DNA from 3 places in the Streptomyces sp. NPDC050485 genome. Region 3 is predicted to be linked to each of the others. Evidence: riboswitches for the same ligand, from Rfam matches in the RefSeq annotation. Region 3 holds a riboswitch; each other region holds the start of a gene.
The links. A riboswitch is a leader RNA that binds a small molecule or an ion and turns the genes downstream of it on or off. The one in region 3 is predicted to bind thiamine pyrophosphate.
Positions count from the first base shown of each region.

Region 1: it holds a riboswitch for thiamine pyrophosphate, as region 3 does, so the genes downstream of both, ACIBK6_RS34740 (thiamine ABC transporter substrate binding subunit) here and thiC (phosphomethylpyrimidine synthase ThiC) in region 3, are expected to answer to the same signal.
Region 2: it holds a riboswitch for thiamine pyrophosphate, as region 3 does, so the genes downstream of both, thiO (glycine oxidase ThiO) here and thiC (phosphomethylpyrimidine synthase ThiC) in region 3, are expected to answer to the same signal.

Region 1 is NZ_JBITHR010000025.1:95,299-101,711, forward strand. It holds gene ACIBK6_RS34735 (ABC transporter permease) at 1-1,425, opposite strand, end outside; gene ACIBK6_RS34740 (thiamine ABC transporter substrate binding subunit) at 1,473-2,564, opposite strand; TPP riboswitch at 2,647-2,766, opposite strand; gene rlmN (23S rRNA (adenine(2503)-C(2))-methyltransferase RlmN) at 2,816-3,922, opposite strand; gene ACIBK6_RS34750 (phosphatidate cytidylyltransferase) at 4,013-5,122, opposite strand; gene frr (ribosome recycling factor) at 5,122-5,679, opposite strand; gene pyrH (UMP kinase) at 5,804-6,413, opposite strand, start outside.
Region 2 is NZ_JBITHR010000003.1:353,090-359,502, reverse strand. It holds gene pknB (Stk1 family PASTA domain-containing Ser/Thr kinase) at 1-642, opposite strand, end outside; gene ACIBK6_RS08240 (thiazole synthase) at 783-1,577, opposite strand; gene thiS (sulfur carrier protein ThiS) at 1,584-1,784, opposite strand; gene thiO (glycine oxidase ThiO) at 1,781-2,962, opposite strand; TPP riboswitch at 2,960-3,072, opposite strand; gene ACIBK6_RS08225 (NAD(P)/FAD-dependent oxidoreductase) at 3,192-4,412, shown strand; gene ACIBK6_RS08220 (Rv2175c family DNA-binding protein) at 4,560-4,925, shown strand; gene thiE (thiamine phosphate synthase) at 5,035-5,685, shown strand; gene metF (methylenetetrahydrofolate reductase [NAD(P)H]) at 5,846-6,413, shown strand, end outside.
Region 3 is NZ_JBITHR010000002.1:213,858-220,270, reverse strand. It holds gene ACIBK6_RS04700 (IclR family transcriptional regulator) at 1-15, shown strand, start outside; gene ACIBK6_RS04695 (SsgA family sporulation/cell division regulator) at 118-555, shown strand; gene ACIBK6_RS04690 (YibE/F family protein) at 567-1,913, opposite strand; TPP riboswitch at 1,985-2,119, shown strand; gene thiC (phosphomethylpyrimidine synthase ThiC) at 2,112-3,890, shown strand; gene ACIBK6_RS04680 (hypothetical protein) at 3,957-4,805, opposite strand; gene ACIBK6_RS04675 (metallophosphoesterase) at 4,979-6,148, opposite strand; gene ACIBK6_RS04670 (LacI family DNA-binding transcriptional regulator) at 6,388-6,413, opposite strand, start outside.

The DNA of each region.
Region 1 (6,413 bases), on a different contig from region 3:
GAACTCGCCGAGCGAGACCGCGAACGCGAAGCCCGCCGCGATGAGCAGGGCCCGCCGCACCAGCGGCAGGTCCACCTCGCGCCAGGCCCGCAACGGGGACGCACCGAGCACGGCCGCCGCCTCGCGCAGCCGCCCGTCCACCGCGCGCAGCACCGGCAGCATGATCCGTACGACGAAGGGGGTGCCCACCAGCGCCTGGGCGAGCGGCACCAGGATCCAGGAGGTCCTGAGGTCGAGCGGCGGCTTGTCGAGGGTGATCAGGAATCCGAAGCCGACGGTGACGGCGGAGACGCCGAGCGGCAGCATCAGCAGCGCGTCGAAGCCCCGCACGAGTCGTCCGCTGCCGCGCCGGGTCAGGGCGGCCGCCGCCAGTCCTCCGATGACGAGCGCGATCGCGGTGGCGGCGAGGGCGTACTGGACCGAGTTCCCGATCGCCTCGATGGGCGGCACGAGGAAGCTGCCGTTGTCGCCCGCGGTCTGGAGCGCCCGGTAGTAGCCGAGCCCGTAGCCGTCGGGGGTGTCCAGGGAGCGTGCGATCAGCACGCCGACGGGGAGCAGGATCAGCAGCACCACGACCGCGAGCACGGATGCCAGGAGTGTCCACTGGCCGGCGCCGCGCGGGCGGCGGGCGGTCTGGGCGGGGTCGACCAGTTTCAGGGCGGTCTCGCGGCGGCGCACCGTCCGGGCGTGCACGGCGAGGACCGCACCGACCGCCGCGAACTGCACGATCGTCAGGACGGCCGCGGTCGGCAGGTCGAGGAGTTCGGCGGTCTGCCGGTAGATCTCCACTTCGAGGGTGGAGAAGGTGGGGCCGCCGAGGATCTGGACGACGCCGAAGGAGGTGAAGGTGAACAGAAAGACCATGAGCGCGGCCGCCGCGACCGCGGGGCCGAGCGCGGGCAGGGTGACCTTGCGCCAGGCGGCGAGGCGGGAGGCGCCGAGGACCCTGGCGGCCTCCTCCTGGCGGGGGTCGAGCTGCGACCACAGGCCGCCGACGGTCCGTACGACCACCGCGTAGTTGAAGAAGACGTGCGCGAGCAGGATCGCCCACACCGTCGTGTCCAGGCGCACCCCCCACAGCTGGTCGAGCAGCCCGCCGCGGCCGAGCAGCGCCAGGAACGCGGTGCCCACGACGACCGTCGGCAGCACGAACGGCACGGTGACGACGGCCCGGAGGAGCTGTTTGCCGGGGAAGTCGAAGCGCGCGAAGACGTATGCGCCGGGCAGTGCGATCACCAGGGTGAGCGCGGTGGAGGCGAGCGCCTGCCAGGTGGTGAACCACAGGACGTGCGCGATGTCCGGGTCGGTCAGCACCTCGGCGATCCGGCCGAACTGCCAGGCGCCGTCCGCCGTGAGCCCGCGGCCGACGATGGCGGCCACGGGCCAGGCGAAGAACAGCGCGAAGAACACGGCGGGCAGGACCATCAGGCCCAGCCGCACCGCGTTGCCCCGCAGCTTCCCCCAGGGGCGGCCTACTTCAGGACGAGCGAGGACCATGTCTTGACCCACTGGTCACGGTTCTTGGCGATCTTGTCGGGGGCGACCGTCGCCGAGTTCGTGATCTTCGCGCCGAACGTGGTGAACTCCGGCGGGACCGCCGCGTCCTTGGCGACCGGGTCCACGAACATCTGGAGCGGCATGTCCTCCTGGAACTTCTTGGAGATCAGGAAGTCCAGGAGCGCCTTGCCGCCGGCCTCGTTCTTCGCTCCCTTGAGCAGGCCCGCGAACTCGGTCTGACGGAAGCAGGTGCCGGTGGCGACGCCGGTCGGGGCCTCGGTGGGCTTCGGGTCGGCGTAGATCACCTCGGCGGGCGGGCTGGAGGCGTAGGAGACGACCAGCGGCCGGTCGCCCTTGGCCTTCTTGCCGCCGGCCGAACCGGAGAAGTCCGTGTTGTACGCCTGCTCCCAGCCGTCGACCACCTTGACGCCGTTGGCCCTCAGCTTCTTCCAGTAGTCCTGCCAGCCCCCGTCGCCGTACTTGGCGACCGAGCCGAGCAGGAAGCCGAGACCGGGAGAGGACGTCGCCACGTTCTCCGTGACGAGCAGGTTCTTGTACTCGGGCTTGATCAGATCGTCGAAGGACTGCGGGGGCGCCAGCTTCTTGTCGGCGAAGTACTTCTTGTCGTAGTTGACGCAGATGTCGCCGGTGTCGATGGGCGTGACCCGGTGCCGGTCCTTGTCGAGCTGGACGTCGGCGGGCAGCCGGTCCAGGCCCTTGGCGGCGTACGGCGTGAAGATGCCGTTGTCGAGGGCGCGCGAGAGCAGTGTGTTGTCGACGCCGAAGAAGACGTCGCCGCGCGGGGAGCCCTTGGTGAGGATCTCCTGGTTGAGGGCGGCCCCGGCGTCCCCGCTCTTGAGGACCTTCACGGTGTAGCCGGTCTGCGCGGTGAACGCCTTGAGCACCGCGTCCGACGCCGCGAAGGAGTCGTGGCTGACCAGCGTCACGGTCTTGTCGCCCGTGGCGCCGGACGTCTTCTTGCCGTCCGAGCCGCCGCAGGCCGCGAGCGTGGCGACCCCGAGGGCGGCGGCGAGCGCACCGGCCGCGAGCCTCTTGGTACTGCGCATTTCTTCATTCCTCCTGGACATGACCAGGAAGAGACGCGGCCCTGCCCGCACGACACGGGGTCGTGCGGGCAGGGCGCAACAGCTTGAGTAATCGCCGAACTTCCTACCCCGAATGACCGGGGCAAGGTTCAGAGGGTCTGCGGGCCGTTCCCTGAAGCGGGTCCCGCACTCTCAGCGCTGTGGCGCTCCCCTGTCGGAATATGCAGATGTTTCCGGCCAGATTACACGGGCCCCTTCGCCGCACCCGGGCCCTATCGCTCGGAGGCGGCGAGCTGACCGCAGGCTCCGTCGATCTCCTGGCCCCGGGTGTCGCGGACGGTCACGGGCACGCCGTGCGCCGCGATCGCCTCGACGAACGCCTTCTCGTCCTCGGGCCGCGAGGCCGTCCACTTCGATCCGGGCGTCGGGTTCAGCGGGATGAGGTTGACGTGCACCCGCCTGCCCTTGAGCAGCCGGCCGAGCAGATCGCCGCGCCACGCCTGGTCGTTGATGTCGCGGATCAGGGCGTACTCGATGGAGATGCGGCGCCCGGACTTCTCGGCGTACTCCCAGGCGGCGTCGAGGACCTCGCGCACCTTCCACCGGGTGTTGACCGGTACGAGGGTGTCGCGCAGCTCGTCGTCCGGCGCGTGCAGGCTGACGGCGAGGCGGCACTTGAAACCCTCGTCGGCGAAGCGGTGCATCGCTGGCACCAGGCCGACGGTGGAGACGGTGATGCCGCGCTGGGACAGGCCCAGACCGTCCGGCTCGGGGTCGGTGAGACGGCGGATGGCGCCGACGACGCGCTTGTAGTTGGCGAGCGGTTCGCCCATGCCCATGAAGACGATGTTGGACAGGCGGGCGGGGCCGCCGGGGACCTCGCCGTCGCGCAGCGCGCGCATGCCGTCCACGATCTGGTGCACGATCTCGGCGGTCGACAGGTTGCGGTCCAGGCCCGCCTGGCCGGTGGCGCAGAACGGGCAGTTCATGCCGCAGCCGGCCTGCGAGGAGATGCACATCGTCACCCGGTCCGGGTAGCGCATCAGGACGGACTCGACCAGCGTCCCGTCGTGCAGCTTCCACAGCGTCTTGCGGGTGGTGTCGTCGTCGCACGAGATGTGCCGTACGACCGACATCAGATCGGGCAGCAGCTCCTCCTGGAGCCGGCCGCGCGCGGCGAGCGGGATGTCGGTCCACTCGGCCGGGTCGTGGGCGTACCGCGCGAAGTAGTGCTGCGAGAGCTGCTTGGCGCGGAACGGCTTCTCGCCGATCGCGGCGACGGCTTCCTTGCGCTCGGCGGGCGAGAGGTCGGCGAGGTGCCGCGGCGGCTTCTTGGCTCCGCGGGGGGCGACGAAAGTGAGTTCTCCGGGCTTGGGCATGGTTCCTCAAGTGTCTCAGACGTACGGAAAAGGGCTCGCCGTCCTGTGGACGACGAGCCCTCACCGTTCAAAGCCGTACGAAAGCGCAGGTCAGCCGGTACCGACGAAGATCGCGAGGAGCAGCCACACCACCGGCGCGGTGGGCAGCAGGGAGTCCAGACGGTCCATGATGCCGCCGTGGCCCGGCAGCAGGGTGCCCATGTCCTTGATGCCCAGGTCCCGCTTGATCATCGACTCGCCGAGGTCGCCGAGCGTGGCACTCGCCGCGACCGCGACGCCGAGCAGCAGACCCTGCCACCACGTGCCGTCGTCGATCAGGAACTGCATGCACAGCGCACCCGCCACCATCGCGAACGACACCGCGCCGAACAGACCCTCGCGGGTCTTTCCGGGGCTGATGCGCGGCGCCAGCTTGTGCTTGCCGAAGCGCCAGCCGATCGCGTACGCACCCGTGTCGCTGACCACCGTGAGGAGCAGGAAGGTGAGCACCCGCCAGGGCCCGTCGGAAGCGGTGAGCAGCATCGCGACGAAGGTGGCGAGGAACGGCACGTAGAACGCGGCGAACACGCCCGCCGTGACATCCCTGAGATAGCCCTCGGGCGGTTCGGTCATCCGCCACACGAGCACCGCGAGCGAGGTGAGCGCCATGGCGACCCACGCGCCCTCGGCGCCGCTGACGTACCCGGCGACGACCATCGCCGCGCCGCCGACCGCGAGCGGCACCAGGGGCGCCTTGATCTGCTTGCGCTCGGCCAGGCGGCTGGTCAGCTCCCACAGACCGACGACCACGGCGACCGCGATGACCCCGACGAAGACGGCCTTCACGATGAACAGCGACGCGAGGATCACCGCGCCGAGCCCGACACCGACCCCTATCGCGGCCCGCAGATCGCGGCCTGCCCGCTTCTTCTCCGGCTGCGCGGGCACGGGCGGGATGGGCGGAGGGCTTGCCATGGGCTCCTGCGGCATCTCGTCGCGGAACAGGGGACCGCCCAGCCGAGCGGCCCCCGGATCGTGTTCGTCGCGGTCTTCGGCATCGCTGCCCGCGTCGGGGACGACGGGCATCTGCTGCGTCCTCGACAGAGGCGGGGCGTCATACGCATCGTACGCAGACCCCGCCGGGAACGCCCCCTGGGAAGGCCCCTCGGGGGTTCCCCAGTATTCGGGTCTCGGCGGAGCCCCCCAGGAAGAGTCGTTCATCAGACCTCGAGCAGCTCTGCTTCCTTGTGCTTGAGCAGCTCGTCGACCTGCGCCACGTACTTGGCGGTGGTGTCGTCGAGCTCCTTCTCCGCACGGCGGACCTCGTCCTCGCCGGACTCCTTGTCCTTGACGAGCTTGTCGAGGGCGTCCTTCGCCTTGCGGCGCACGGAGCGGATCGACACCTTGGAGTCCTCGGCCTTGGTGCGCGCGACCTTGATGTAGTCCTTGCGGCGCTCCTCGGTGAGCTCCGGGAAGTTCACGCGGATGATGCTGCCGTCGTTGCTCGGGTTGACGCCCAGGTCCGAGTCGCGGATGGCCTGCTCGATGTTGCGCAGCGCGCTCTTGTCGAACGGGGTCACCACCGCCATGCGCGGCTCCGGCACCGAGAACGAGGCCAGCTGGTTGATCGGCGTCAGCGCGCCGTAGTAGTCCGCCACGATCTTGTTGAACATCGCCGGGTGCGCACGCCCGGTGCGAATCGCGGCGAAGTCCTCCTTGGCGACCACGACGGCCTTCTCCATCTTCTCCTCGGCCTCGAGGAGGATTTCTTCGATCACGCTTTGCTCCTGCATGTCTTGGGTGGGCCGGGAGTTCTCAGTGCGACCTGAGGTCTTGGGCCCTGGATAACCAGCGTCGTTCCCTGCACGGTGTCCGACCGGCAGGGGATTGTCCATCCCCCGGTCAGGCCCGGGTGCCCTGGTCGCTCACGAGAGTGCCGATCTTCTCACCCTTGACGGCGCGCGCGATGTTGCCCGCCGTGAGCAGCTCGAAGACGAGGATCGGGAGGTTGTTGTCGCGGCACAGGGTGATGGCGGTCATGTCGGCGACCTTCAGGTCCCGGGTGATGACCTCGCCGTACTCCAGCGCGTCGAACTTCACCGCGTCCGTGTTGACGCGGGGGTCGGAGTCGTAGACCCCGTCCACCCCGTTCTTGCCCATCAGCATGGCCTCGGCGTCGATCTCCAGGGCACGCTGGGCCGCGGTGGTGTCGGTGGAGAAGTACGGCATGCCCATGCCGGCGCCGAAGATGACGACGCGGCCCTTCTCCAGGTGGCGTACGGCCCGCAGCGGGATGTACGGCTCGGCGACCTGACCCATCGTGATGGCGGTCTGGACGCGCGAGTCGATGCCCTCCTTCTCCAGGAAGTCCTGGAGGGCGAGGCAGTTCATGACCGTACCGAGCATGCCCATGTAGTCGGAGCGCGCCCGGTCCATGCCGCGCTGCTGGAGCTCGGCGCCCCGGAAGAAGTTGCCTCCGCCGATGACGACGGCGATCTGCGCGCCGTCCCGG
Region 2 (6,413 bases), on a different contig from region 3:
CTTGGTGCCGGTCAGCATCTCGTACAGGACGACACCGCAGGCGTACACATCGGCGCGGGTGTCACAGGTGCCGTGCTCGATCTGCTCGGGGGCGAGGTAGGAGACGGTGCCGAGGACGGAGCCGGTCGTGTTCGTGACCGAATCCACCGCCCTGACCAGGCCGAAGTCGGCGACCTTGACCCGGCCGTCGTCGCCGATCAGGACGTTTTCCGGCTTCATGTCCCGGTGTACGAAACCGGCCCGGTGCGCGGCGCCGAGCGCGGCCAGCACCGGCTCCAGGATGTCGAGGGCCGCGCGCGGCTGGAGCGCGCCGCGCTCGCGCAGTACGTCGCGCAGGGTGCAGCCCGCGACGTACTCCATCGCGAGGTAGACGTACTGGCCCTGCGCGCCCTGGTCGAAGACGCCGACCACATTGGGGTGCGCGAGCCGGGCGACCGACTTGGCCTCGCGGATGAAGCGCTCCACGAAGGAGGCGTCGGCGGCGAGGCCCGGGTGCATCACCTTGAGGGCGAGCACCCGGTCGAGGCGGGTGTCGACGGCCCGGTAGACCGTGGCCATACCGCCGACGGCGACGCGCGCGTCGACGCGGTAGCGGCCGTCGAGCACCTGCCCGACGAGGGGGTCATGAAGGGTCGTATCCACGGGGGAGAGTTTACGAGCGGCGCCCGGGGACCCGGACGCCGCGGGCGGACCCGGGCCCGTACTGAAGCCGAGCTGTGACGCGGACCGGCCAGAAAGGGCTAGGAAAGGCTGGGTCCGCGGCCAGGAAAGGCTGGATAGGGCTAGAACGCGGGCCGTTCCGGGTCCAGCGCGGCCCGGCCGGCCATCGTGGAGGACGCCTCGGCGAAGTGGCGGCGCGGGATGCGGCCCGCGCGGTGGGCGAGCCGCCCCGCCTCCACCGCGTGCCGCATCGCCTCGGCCATCAGGACCGGCTCCTGCGCCCGGGTCACCGCCGAGGCCAGCATCACCGCGGAGCAGCCCAGCTCCATCGCGAGTGAGACGTCGGAGGCGGTGCCCGCGCCCGCGTCGAGGATCACCGGGACGCCCGCCCGGTCCACGATCAGCTCGAAGTTGTGCGGATTGCGGATGCCGAGGCCGGAACCGATGGGGGAGCCGAGCGGCATGATCGCCGCGCAGCCCACGTCCTCCAGCTTCCGGGCGAGCACCGGGTCGTCGTTGGTGTAGGGCAGCACCGTGAACCCGTCGTCCACCAACACCTCGGCGGCGTCGAGCAGTTCGATCGGATCGGGGAGCAGGGTGCGTTCGTCGGCGACGACCTCCAGCTTCACCCAGTGGGTGCCGAGCGCCTCGCGGGCCAGCCGCGCGGTCAGCACGGCCTCGCCCGCGGTGAAGCAGCCCGCGGTGTTGGGCAGCACCCGGATGCCCAGCCGGTTCAGTACGGACAGGACCGAGCCCTGCACGGTGGGATCGAGGCGGCGCATCGCCACCGTCGTCAGCTCGGTGCCGGACGCGATGAGCGCGCGTTCCAGGGTGTCGAGGCTGGGCGCCCCGCCCGTGCCCATGATCAGGCGCGAGCCGAAGGCGGTGTCGGCGATGGTCAGCGGGTCGTCGGCCATGGCGGCTCAGCCTCCCTGCACGGCGGTGAGGACCTCGACGCGGTCGCCGTCGCCGAGCGTGGTCGTCGGCCAGGCGCCGCGCGGCACGACCGCCTCGTTGACGGCGGCGGCGACACCGGAGCGGGCCGGGGTGAGGGTGGCGACGAGGGCGTCGAGGGTGGTCCCGGGGGCGAGCGCGCGGGGCTCGCCGTTGACGGAGATGGTCATGCGGTCGTCAGCTCCTGGGGTGCGCAGGTGAAGCGTCGGGGGGTGAACGGGCGTGCCTCGTCGGGCAGTTCACCGGTGGTCAGGACGTGCGCCATGACATCGCCGGTGACCGCGGTGAGCAGCACGCCGTTGCGGTAGTGCCCGGTGGCGAGGTGCAGCCCGGGCAGCGCGGTCGGGCCGAGCAGGGGCGCGTTGTCGGGGGAGGCGGGGCGCAGTCCGGCCCGGGTCTCGGTGAGCGGCAGCTCGGTGATCCCGGGCACCAGCTCGTGCGCGTCGCGCAGCAGCTCGTAGACCCCGCCCGCGGTGACCGTGGTGTCCCAGCCCAGCTCCTCGCTGGTGGCGCCGACGACGAGCTCGCCGTTCTCCCGCGGTACGAGATAGATCTCGCCGCCCCGCACCACCGCCCGCACGGTGCGGGACAGGAAGGGCGCGTACGCGGGCGGCACGGTCAGCCGCAGGACCTGGCCCTTCACGGGACGTACCGGCGGAAGCAGTTCTTCCGGTAGGCCCGCCAGCCTGCCGCTGAGGCTGCCCGCGGCGAGCACGACCTGGTCGGCGGCGAGCTCGGTGCCGTCCGCCAGAACGACGCCGGCGGCCCGGTCCCGTACCACCGAGAGCCGCTCGGCCCAGCCGTACGCGAACCGCACCCCGGCCCGCGTACAGGCGGCGACCAGCGCCTTCGCGAGCCTGCGCGGATCGATCTGGTGGTCGCCGTCGACCCGGAGCCCGCCGCGCACGCCCGGCGCGAGCATGGGCTCCAGACGGCGGCAGTCGCGCCCGGACAGCCACTCCGACTCCAGGCCGGAACGGACCTGGAGCGCGTGCAGGTCCCGCAGGTGGGCGCGGTCGTCGGAGTCGAGCGCCACGGCCAGGGTGCCGCAGGCGCGGTAGCCGGTGTCCAGGCCCGTGACGTCCGTCAGCTCGGCCGCGAAGGCCGGGTAGCGGCGGGCGGACTCGACGTTGAGGGCGAGCAGGGTCTGCTCGCCGTAGTGCAGTTCGGTGACGGCGGCGAGCATCCCGGCCGCGACCTGGGCGGCCCCGCCGCCCGGTTCGGGGTCGGCGAGCACGACACCGAGGCCGCGCTGGGCGGCCCGCCAGGCGGTGACGAGCCCGATGATGCCGCCCCCGACCACGAGGACGTCGGACCCTTCGGCGGATCCCTTTCGAGAAGAACGCATGGGCGTCCAGCCCCTCCCTTCGCCGGCATGACCCGGATCAGGTTCGTACGGTCGGAGGCCGCCCAGCCTCCCTCTCAGCCCGGTGCGTCCGGGCTCCCGCGAGTGCTTTACGCCTGCCACCATAGCCCCAGCTCCCAACCCGCAGTAAGGGAGCGTCGGGGCGGTGCGGGAGCGCGCGCTCGGCCGGAACCCCTTACCTGACGATTCATCAGATGCTTATGGTGATCGGGTGAGCGAACAGCAGACGCATTCCGAAGCGCGGCACGTGGTCGTCGTCGGCGCGGGCATGGCCGGCGTGCAGACCGCGGTGGCCCTGCGCGAACAGGGCTTCGCCGGAGCCATCACCCTCATCGGCGCCGAACCCCACCAGCCCTACGACCGCCCCCCGCTCTCCAAGGCGGTGCTGCTCGGCAAGGCCGAGGGCTCGGCCTTCGAGGTGGACTTCGAGGCGCTCGACGTGGAGCTGCGCCTCGGCCTGGAAGTGACCGGGGTGCGCCCCGCCGAGCACCGGGTGGTGACGGAGGGCGGCGAGGTCGGGTACGACACCCTGGTCATCGCCACCGGCGCCGAACCCCTCACGCTGCCCGGCAGCGCGGGCGTGCCCGGCGTCCACCTGCTGCGCACGCTGGACGACGCCCGGCGGCTGCGCCCGGTCCTCGACCAGCGGCACCGGATCGTGGTCGTGGGAGCCGGGTGGATCGGCGCGGAGTTCGCCACCGCCGCGCGTGACGCGGGCTGCGCGGTCACCGTGGTCGAGGCCGCCGACCGCCCGCTGGCCGGGGTGCTGCCCGCCGAGGTCGCCGCCCCCATGGCCGACTGGTACGCCGAGTCCGGCGCCGAACTCCTCACCGGCGCCCGGGTCCGGGCGGTCGTGCCGGGCGAGGTGCAGCTCGCCGACGGCCGCGCGCTGCCCGCCGACGCCGTGGTCATCGGCATCGGCGCCCGACCCGCGACCGGCTGGCTGGCCGGCTCGGACATCGCGCTCGGCCCCGAGGGAGCGATCACCGCGGACGCCCGGCTGCGCACCTCGCTGCCCGATGTGTACGCGGTCGGCGACTGCGCCTCGTTCCCCTCGGCCCGCTTCGGCGAGCGGCTGCTCGTCCACCACTGGGACAACGCGCTGCAGGGCCCGCGCACGGTCGCCGCCGACATCGTGGGCGAGGCGGCCGCCGACTACGACCCGGTCCCGTACTTCTGGTCCGAGCAGTTCGGCCGCTTCGTCCAGTACGCGGGCCACCACACCGACGCCGACGACCTGATCTGGCGTGGCGACCCGGCAACGCCCTCCTGGTCCGTCTGCTGGCTCCGCGACGAAGCACTGGTGGCCGTACTGGCCGTGGGCCGCCCCCGCGACCTGGCCCAGGGCCGCAAACTGATCGAGTCGGCGATGCCGCTGAACGCCGAGAGGGTGGCGGATCCGTCGGTTCCGCTGAAGGGGGCGGCGCGGTAGCGCCGCAGAAATCTGCCCCGTCAGCGCACGGCCCGCAGGCGAAAGGCGGACGGACGGGAAACGGAGGGGGCCGGGGGCACAGCCCCCGGGTAGCCGGACGGGACCACCCAGGTACCGACTGTCAGTGGGAGGTGGCACGCTTGGACCGTGACCGAGATTGACGCAAAGATTGATGCTCTCGTCCCCGCCTGGCTCTACCTCCCCGACATCGCGGAGATGCTGGACGTGGAGGTGACGCGCGTACGGCAGCTGGTCAAGGAGGGCCAGCTCATCGCCGTACGCCGCGGTGAGAACCGGGCGCTCCAGGTGCCGGCCGCCTTCATTGACACCGACAAGGTGGTCAAGGGGCTCGCCGGCACCCTGACCCTGCTGCGGGACGACGGCTTCTCCGACGAAGAAATGCTGGAGTGGCTCTTCACTCCCGACCCGACCCTGCCCGGCACCCCCGCGCAGGCCCTCAGCGAGAATCGCGGCACGGAGGTGAAGCGCCGCGCCCAGGCGCTCGCCCTGTGATCTGAACGAGCCCACCGACCAGCCCCGACAGGCCGCGGTGTACGGTCCGGTTCCGAACCGGCCCGTGCACCGCGGCGCGGCCGAACACGAACACAACGGGGGACCTTCCATGCCCACGGCCCGTGAGCAGCTCGCCGACGCCCGGCTCTACCTGTGCGTGGACGCGCGCAAGCGCCAGGGCGACCTGCCCGAGTTCCTGGACGCCGTGCTGGCGTCCGGCGTGGACATCGTGCAGCTGCGGGACAAGGGCCTGGAGGCCGCCGAGGAGCTGGACCATCTGGCCGTCTTCGCGGACGCCTGCCGGCGGCACGGCAAGCTCCTCTCGGTGAACGACCGGGCCGATGTGGCACACGCCATCGGCGCGGACGTGCTGCACCTGGGCCAGGGCGATCTGCCGGTGCCCGCCGCCCGGGCCGTCCTGGGCGAGCAGGTGCTGATCGGCCGATCCACCCACGCCGAGCAGGAGGCCGCCGCGGCCGCCGCCGAGCCGGGAGTGGACTACTTCTGCACGGGCCCGTGCTGGCCCACCCCGACCAAGCCGGGCCGCCACGCCCCGGGCCTGGACCTGGTGCGTTACACCGCCTCGCTCGGCACCGACCGGCCCTGGTTCGCGATCGGCGGGATCGACGCGGGCAATCTGGACGAGGTCCTGGACGCGGGCGCCGACCGGGTCGTCGTCGTCCGGGCGATCACCGAGGCCGACGACCCCGCCGCGGCCGCCGCCGATCTCGCCAAGCGGGTCAGGGAGCGGCTCGGCTAGACCGGTCCGCCGGGCAGGCCCGGGCCAGTGGGATCCTGGACGGGGTCGGATGCCCGAGTGCTGTCCGAGTGCTGTCCGAGGCGTGGACAAGAATCCGACAATGCGGACAAATTACCCCAGTCCTGTTGGGGGACCGGACACCCCTGGCTAACCTGCGAGTATGGCCCTTGGCACAGCTTCCACCAGGACGGATCGCGCACGGACCGTGCGCGACATGCTCGCGACCGGCGAGACCACGTACTCCTTCGAGTTCTACGCGCCCAAGACGGAGAAGGGCGAGCGGAACCTCTGGAACGCGCTGCGCCGGGTAGAAGCGGTCGCCCCCGACTTCGTCTCGGTGACGTACGGCGCCGGCGGCTCCACCCGCACCGGCACCGTCGAGGCCACCCAGCAGATCACCGAGGACACCACCCTCACCCCGGTCGCCCACCTCACCGCCGTCGGGCACTCGGTGGCCGAACTGCGCCACACCGTCGGCCAGTACGCCGACGCCGGGATCCGCAACATCCTCGCGGTGCGCGGCGACCCCAAGGGCGACCCGATGGGCGAGTGGGTCAAGCACCCCCAGGGTGTGACGTACGCGGCCGAACTCGTCGCGCTCATCCGGGAGTCCGGAGACTTCTGCGTCGGCGTCGCGGCCTTCCCCGAGATGCATCCGCGGTCACAGGACTGGGATTCCGACATCCGGTACTTCGTGGACAAGTGCCGCGCGGGCGCCGACTACGCCA
Region 3 (6,413 bases):
TCTATCAGTATCTGAAAACTCACTCCTTGTGATCTGTTAGCGCTTACAGCACGATGGCGTCAAGAGGGCCATGGGGGATCAATCCCGGCCAGTTTCAGCTAAAGCGGGGTGCGTGTGATGCGTGGGTCGGTTGAGGCAGAAGTGATGATGAGCTTCCTCGTCTCCGAGGAGCTTTCCTTTCGGATCCCGGTGGAGCTGACATACGAGGCGGCGGACCCGTATGCGGTGCGGATGACCTTCCACCTTCCCGGCGACACGCCTGTCACCTGGGCTTTCGGCCGCGAGCTGCTGCTCGACGGCATCAACAGGCCGACCGGGGACGGTGATGTGCGGATCGAGCCCACCGAGCCGGATGAGCTCGCCGATGTGCGCATCCGGCTCCAGGTGGGCGCCGACCGGGCTCTGTTCCGGGCCGGCGCCGCACCGCTGGTGGCCTTCCTGGACCGCACCGACCGGCTCGTGCCCCTGGGGCAGGAACGGATGCTCGGTGACTTCGACGGGCATCTGGAGGACGCGCTCGGCCGCATCCTCGCCGAGGAGCAGAACGCCGGCTGACCCGGAGTCCGCTACTTCTTACGGCGGTGACCGCCCCCACCGCGTACCGGACCCAGCCGTGCGGCGGTGCCGGTGCCGGAAGCCGGGCGGTCGGCGGACACCACCAGGGCGGCCAGCGCGGTGGTCACCGGCACCGAGGCGACCAGTCCGATCGACCCGACCAGCGTGCGGACCACCTCCTCGGCGACCAGCTCGCTGTTGGCCACCGTGCCCACACTGCTCTGCGCGATCGAGAACAGCAGCAGCAGGGGCAGCGCCGCGCCCGCGTACGCGAGGACCAGGGTGTTGACCACCGACGCGATGTGGTCGCGGCCGATCCGGATGCCCGCCCGGTACAGACCGCGCGGACCCATCGTCGGATTCGCCTCGTGCAGCTCCCAGACCGCCGAGGTCTGCGTGACCGTCACATCGTCGAGCACGCCCAGCGAGCCGATGATGACGCCGGCGAGCAACAGGCCCGACATGTCGATGTCCGGGTAGAGGCCGTGGATCAGACCGGTGTTGTCGTCGGTGTTGCCGGTGAGCGAGGCCCAGCCGATGAAGACCGAGCCGAGCAGGCCGATGAGGATCAGCGAGACGAGGGTGCCGAGGACGGCGACGGAGGTGCGCGCCGAGAGGCCGTGGCACATGTAGAGCGCGATCAGCATGATGGCGCTCGCTCCGACCACCGCGACGAGCAGCGGATTGGAGCCCTGCAGGACCGCCGGCAGGATGAACAGGGTCAGCACCGCGAACGAGACCACCAGGGCCACCAGCGCCATCACCCCGCGCAGCCGGCCGACGACCACGACCGCCAGTGCGAAGATCCCGGCGAGCAACGCCATGGGGAATCTGCGGTTCACATCGGTCACCGAATACTGCAGGTCATGGGGGGCGTCGGGGGCATACGCCACGATCACGCCCTCGCCCTGGTGCAGTTGGCGGGGCGAGTCGGGCTGGACGATCTCGGTGAAGGTTCGGCCCTTCTCCTTGCCCGAGGTGACCTCGACGGTCGCCTTCCCGCACAGGCCCTGCTGGGCACGCCTGGCCTGCTGGCCCTCGGCGGTGGAGGTGTCGCCGTTCGACGGGGTCTGACCGGCATTGACCGTCTTGCAGTCCACCTTGTCCACTTTGATGACCTTGGCCTGCTGGGTCTGGCGGTCGAAGCCGACGCCGGTGCGCTGGTGCGGCGGGGCGCCGCCGGGCCAGAGCACCACGAGACCCACAACTACCGCTGCGGAGAAAGGAATCAGCACAGCGGCGATGACTTTGCGGAGGTGCTTCGACACGGGTGCAGCGGGGCCGTGGCTGTGCGAGTGGCCATGCCCGTGGCCGTGTCCGCTCGGCTGTTGCGGATGGTGCGGTTCTGGTGAGGTCACCGCACGATCATCGCAAGAACGGAGGGGGCCCTCTGTTCAGCACGCCAGTGATGACGCTAGCGTGGTGACACCTTTGCACACGCGGGAGCTCGGAGCACCGGGCTGAGAGGGCGCTGAAAGCCGTACGAACCGTACGGAACAGGCTGCGCCGACCGCCGAACCTGTTACCGGGTAATGCCGGCGTAGGGAGTAGGTCTCATGACCATTCAGGATGCACGCACGCCTGCCTCCAGTACCGAGGAGAGCGGGAAGTCCATCGGCTGGCACAAGGGGTACGTCGAGGGGTCGCGCCCGGACCTCCGGGTGCCGGTCCGCCAAGTGCACCTCACCAACGGCAAGGACGTGACGCTGTACGACACGTCGGGGCCGTACACCGACCCGAACGTCGAGACCGACGTCCGCCGCGGCCTCGCCCCGCTCCGGGAGAACTGGATCATCGGGCGCGGCGACACCGAGGAGTACGCGGGCCGACCGGTCCGCCCCGAGGACGACGGCATCAAGCACACCTCGCCGCGCGGGGGCCTCAAGAACCTCGACGCGGTCTTCCCCGGCCGCCCGCGCCAGCCCCGCCGGGGCCGCGGCGGCCAGGCCGTCACCCAGCTCGCGTACGCGCGCCGCGGCGAGATCACCCCGGAGATGGAGTACGTCGCGATCCGCGAGAACGTCTCCCCCGAGGTCGTCCGGGAGGAGATCGCGGCGGGCCGCGCGGTGCTGCCCGCCAACATCAACCACCCCGAGATCGAGCCGATGATCATCGGCAAGCGGTTCCTGGTGAAGGTCAACGCCAACATCGGGAACTCCGCGGTCACCTCCTCCATTGAGGAAGAGGTCGACAAGATGACGTGGGCCACCCAGTGGGGCGCGGACACGGTCATGGACCTCTCCACGGGCCGCAACATCCACACCACCCGTGAGTGGGTTCTGCGCAACTCCCCGGTCCCCATCGGCACCGTGCCGCTGTACCAGGCGCTGGAGAAGGTGGACGGCCGCGCCGAGGAACTGACCTGGGACATCTACAAGGACACGGTCATCGAGCAGGCCGAGCAGGGCGTCGACTACATGACGGTCCACGCCGGTGTCCTGCTGCGGTACGTGCCGCTGACCGCCCGCCGCAAGACCGGCATCGTCTCGCGCGGCGGGTCGATCATGGCGGCCTGGTGCCTGGCGCACCACAGGGAGTCGTTCCTGTACGAGAACTTCGAGGAGCTCTGCGAGATCCTCGCGGCGTACGACGTGACGTACTCGCTGGGCGACGGCCTGCGGCCGGGTTCCATCGCGGACGCCAACGACGAGGCGCAGTTCGCGGAGCTGCGCACGCTCGGGGAGCTCAACACGATCGCCAAGCGCCACAACGTACAGACGATGATCGAGGGCCCCGGGCACGTCCCGATGCACAAGATCAAGGAGAACATCGACCTCCAGCAGGAGATCTGCGAGGAGGCCCCGTTCTACACCCTGGGGCCGCTGACCACCGATGTGGCGCCCGCCTACGACCACATCACCTCCGGCATCGGTGCGGCGATGATCGCCTGGTGGGGCACCGCGATGCTCTGCTACGTCACGCCCAAGGAGCACCTCGGCCTGCCCAACCGCGATGACGTGAAGACCGGCGTCATCACCTACAAGATCGCCGCGCACGCGGCGGACCTGGCCAAGGGGCACCCGGGGGCGCAGGAGTGGGACGACGCGCTCTCGGACGCCCGGTTCGAGTTCCGCTGGGAGGACCAGTTCAACCTGGCCCTCGACCCGGACACCGCCCGGGAGTTCCACGACGAGACGCTTCCCGCGGAGCCGGCCAAGACCGCGCACTTCTGCTCGATGTGCGGCCCGAAGTTCTGCTCGATGAAGATCTCGCAGGACATCAGGCGCCAGCACGGCGGCGATCTGAAGTCCGAGGAGATCGAGGCCGGGATGGCGGAGAAGTCGGCAGAGTTCGCGGCAAGCGGGAACCGGGTGTACCTGCCTCTCGCCGACTGACGTACGGGGCTGGTTGTTTCACGTGAAACGGGGTGTTTCACGTGAAACAACCAGCCCGTTGGCCGCTCAGTCCGGCTGGTGCTCCGGCCCGCCGAAGTCGGGGCTGGTGAAGTCGGGGCTCGTGAAGCTGGGATGGCTGTTGGGGGAGGCGCCGTCATCGGGGCTGTCGAAGCCCGGGCGGTCGTAGCCGAGGGTGGGGATGCGGCCCATGGGGCGGCGCGGGGCAGGGGCTCCGGGATCCATGCTCGGGTCGGCGAGCGCGTCGCGCAGGAAAGGGTAGACGCCGCGTTCCAGCAGGGCGTGGCGCCAGGCCTCGCGGGCGCGGGCGACCTCCTGGGTGCGCTCGTCGGGGGCGTCCGCCTCGCCGTCCTCGTCGATGGCCACGACCTGGGTCGCGCCGTTGCGCAGCGCGGTGAGCAGCAGGCCGATGCCGGCCGCCAGTATCGCGGCGGCGGTCAGCGCGCCGAAGAACCAGCCGGCCGTCAGCATGGTGTCGGCGAACGCGGGCTGCGGGTTGAGCATCTTCAGGATGTAGCCGACTAGCAGGAAGATCGCGGCGGCGGTGCCCGCAAGCACCGGGGCCAGTACGGTGACGACGGCGCCGATGCCCGCTCCCGAGGGCTCCAGGACCTCGCCGGCCGCCGACACCAGGTCGGAGCCGGCGGCTTCTCCTCCCACGGGCTGCGTGCGCAGCTCTTCGCGCGCCGCGACGTAGTGCTCGTACTCGGCGCTCGCCCGCTCGGTGATGAAGGTGCCGGCGGCGAGCACCATGGTGCGCAGCTGCACGGCGTTGAGGCGGTCGCCGATACCGGACAGCTCGGGCCGTTCATGCGCGGTGCGCAGTGCCTCGTCGAGAATCCGCTCGAACTCCGGGCGGTCCTCGACCAGCAGGTGCGGAGCGCTGTTCATGTGCATCCCCCGATGCTCCGTAGGGCCGGGAAGCCCGCCTGATGAACGGGCAGTTGGGCGGAAACGGAGGAGAGCCTGCTACGGATAACCCGATGGTAGAGCCGCTACGGCACGGGGTGACAGGGTGTTTCCAGAAATGGCATACCCGGCGCTTTGCGGAACGCCTTCCCTGTCAACCGTCAGTCATGCAACGGAAGTTGCTGGACCAGCAGTTTTCCGGCCATGGTCACGCCGCCGTCCATGGCGATGGCAAGACCGTCGGCGTACACGTGCGGACCCTCCACAACCGGGCGCGAGTCCTCCTCGCCGTCCTCGGTGCCGACCTCGCCGAGGAGATACGGAATCGGGCTGTGGCCGTGCACCACGCGCTGTCCGCCGTATGCCGAGAGCAGTTCGCGCGCGGCCTGCGGGCCCGTGTCGTCGCGGAACGCGAAGCGCTTGGTGAACTTGCGGAACAGGTCCCAGCACTCGTCGGCGTCGCCCCGGTTGAGGATGGCGTGGACGGTGTCGTTGACCGCCTCGATGGAGTCGCCGTACTCCAGATAGGCGGTGGTGTCGGAGTGCATCAGCAGGTGGTCGTCCTCCTGCTCGATCGCGTCGAGCCGGGACATCCACTGCAGGTGGACGTCCTGGAGCCGGTCCATGTCGGCCTTCTGGCCGCCGTTGAGCAGCCAGGCGGCCTGGAAGGTGGCGGTGCCCGCGCCGGAGTTGACGGGGGTGTCGGCGAACCGCTTGGCGCCGATGAGCAGCAGCTCGTGGTTGCCCATGAGGGCCTTGCAGTAGCCGCCGGCGGCCGCTGCCTCGGCGGAGAGCCGCATCACCAGGTCGATGACGCCGATGCCGTCGGGGCCCCGGTCGGTGAAGTCGCCGAGGAACCAGAGGCGGGCGGTGCCCGCGGCCCAGTTGCCCGATTCGTCGATGAGGCCCTGCTCGCGCAGGGCGGCCAGGAGTTCGTCGAGGTAGCCGTGGACGTCGCCGACGACGTACAGCGGGCCCGGTCCGTCCGGCGCCTGCGGGGCGACGGGCTCGACCGTCGGCAGCCGCAGGGTGTCTCCTCGGTTGATCACCGGGAGGTCGCGAGCAGTCGGCGTGTAGTCCTCGGAGGGCTCATCACCCGGACGGGTGGCCCCGCTGGGCGCCGGAGGCTGCGCGATCGGTGTGGGTGCTTCCGGGCGGCGGGCCGGGGGCTCCTGCTGGAACACCGGCGCCATCGGCTCCGGCCGGGCGGCCGGTTCCTCCGGGTGTGGCGCGGGGGCCTGTTGCGCGTACGGCGGCACCCGGAAGTCACGCAACGTCTCCGTCCGCACGGGTCCCTGACCGGCCCCCTGAGTCATCGACCCCTCCACCACCGTCGCGCCGCCGTACACCGTAGGAGCCTCCAGGTCGGGAGGGGATCCGTGGTGTCGTGCGCCCATCATAGGAATGAGCCTCATGCTGTGTGACGCACCAGGGGTGGTCAATCCGGGTGCGGGTGGCTTTCACGGGTCGTTATGCCCGCAATGTGACGGTCTGATCCGGGCCGATTCCTGTGATTCGACCGGCCCTCAGTCCCGCACCGGCCGGTCGGCGGGCGCCGACCGGCCGCGGATCATTCCTTGTTCGGGCCGGGCTGGT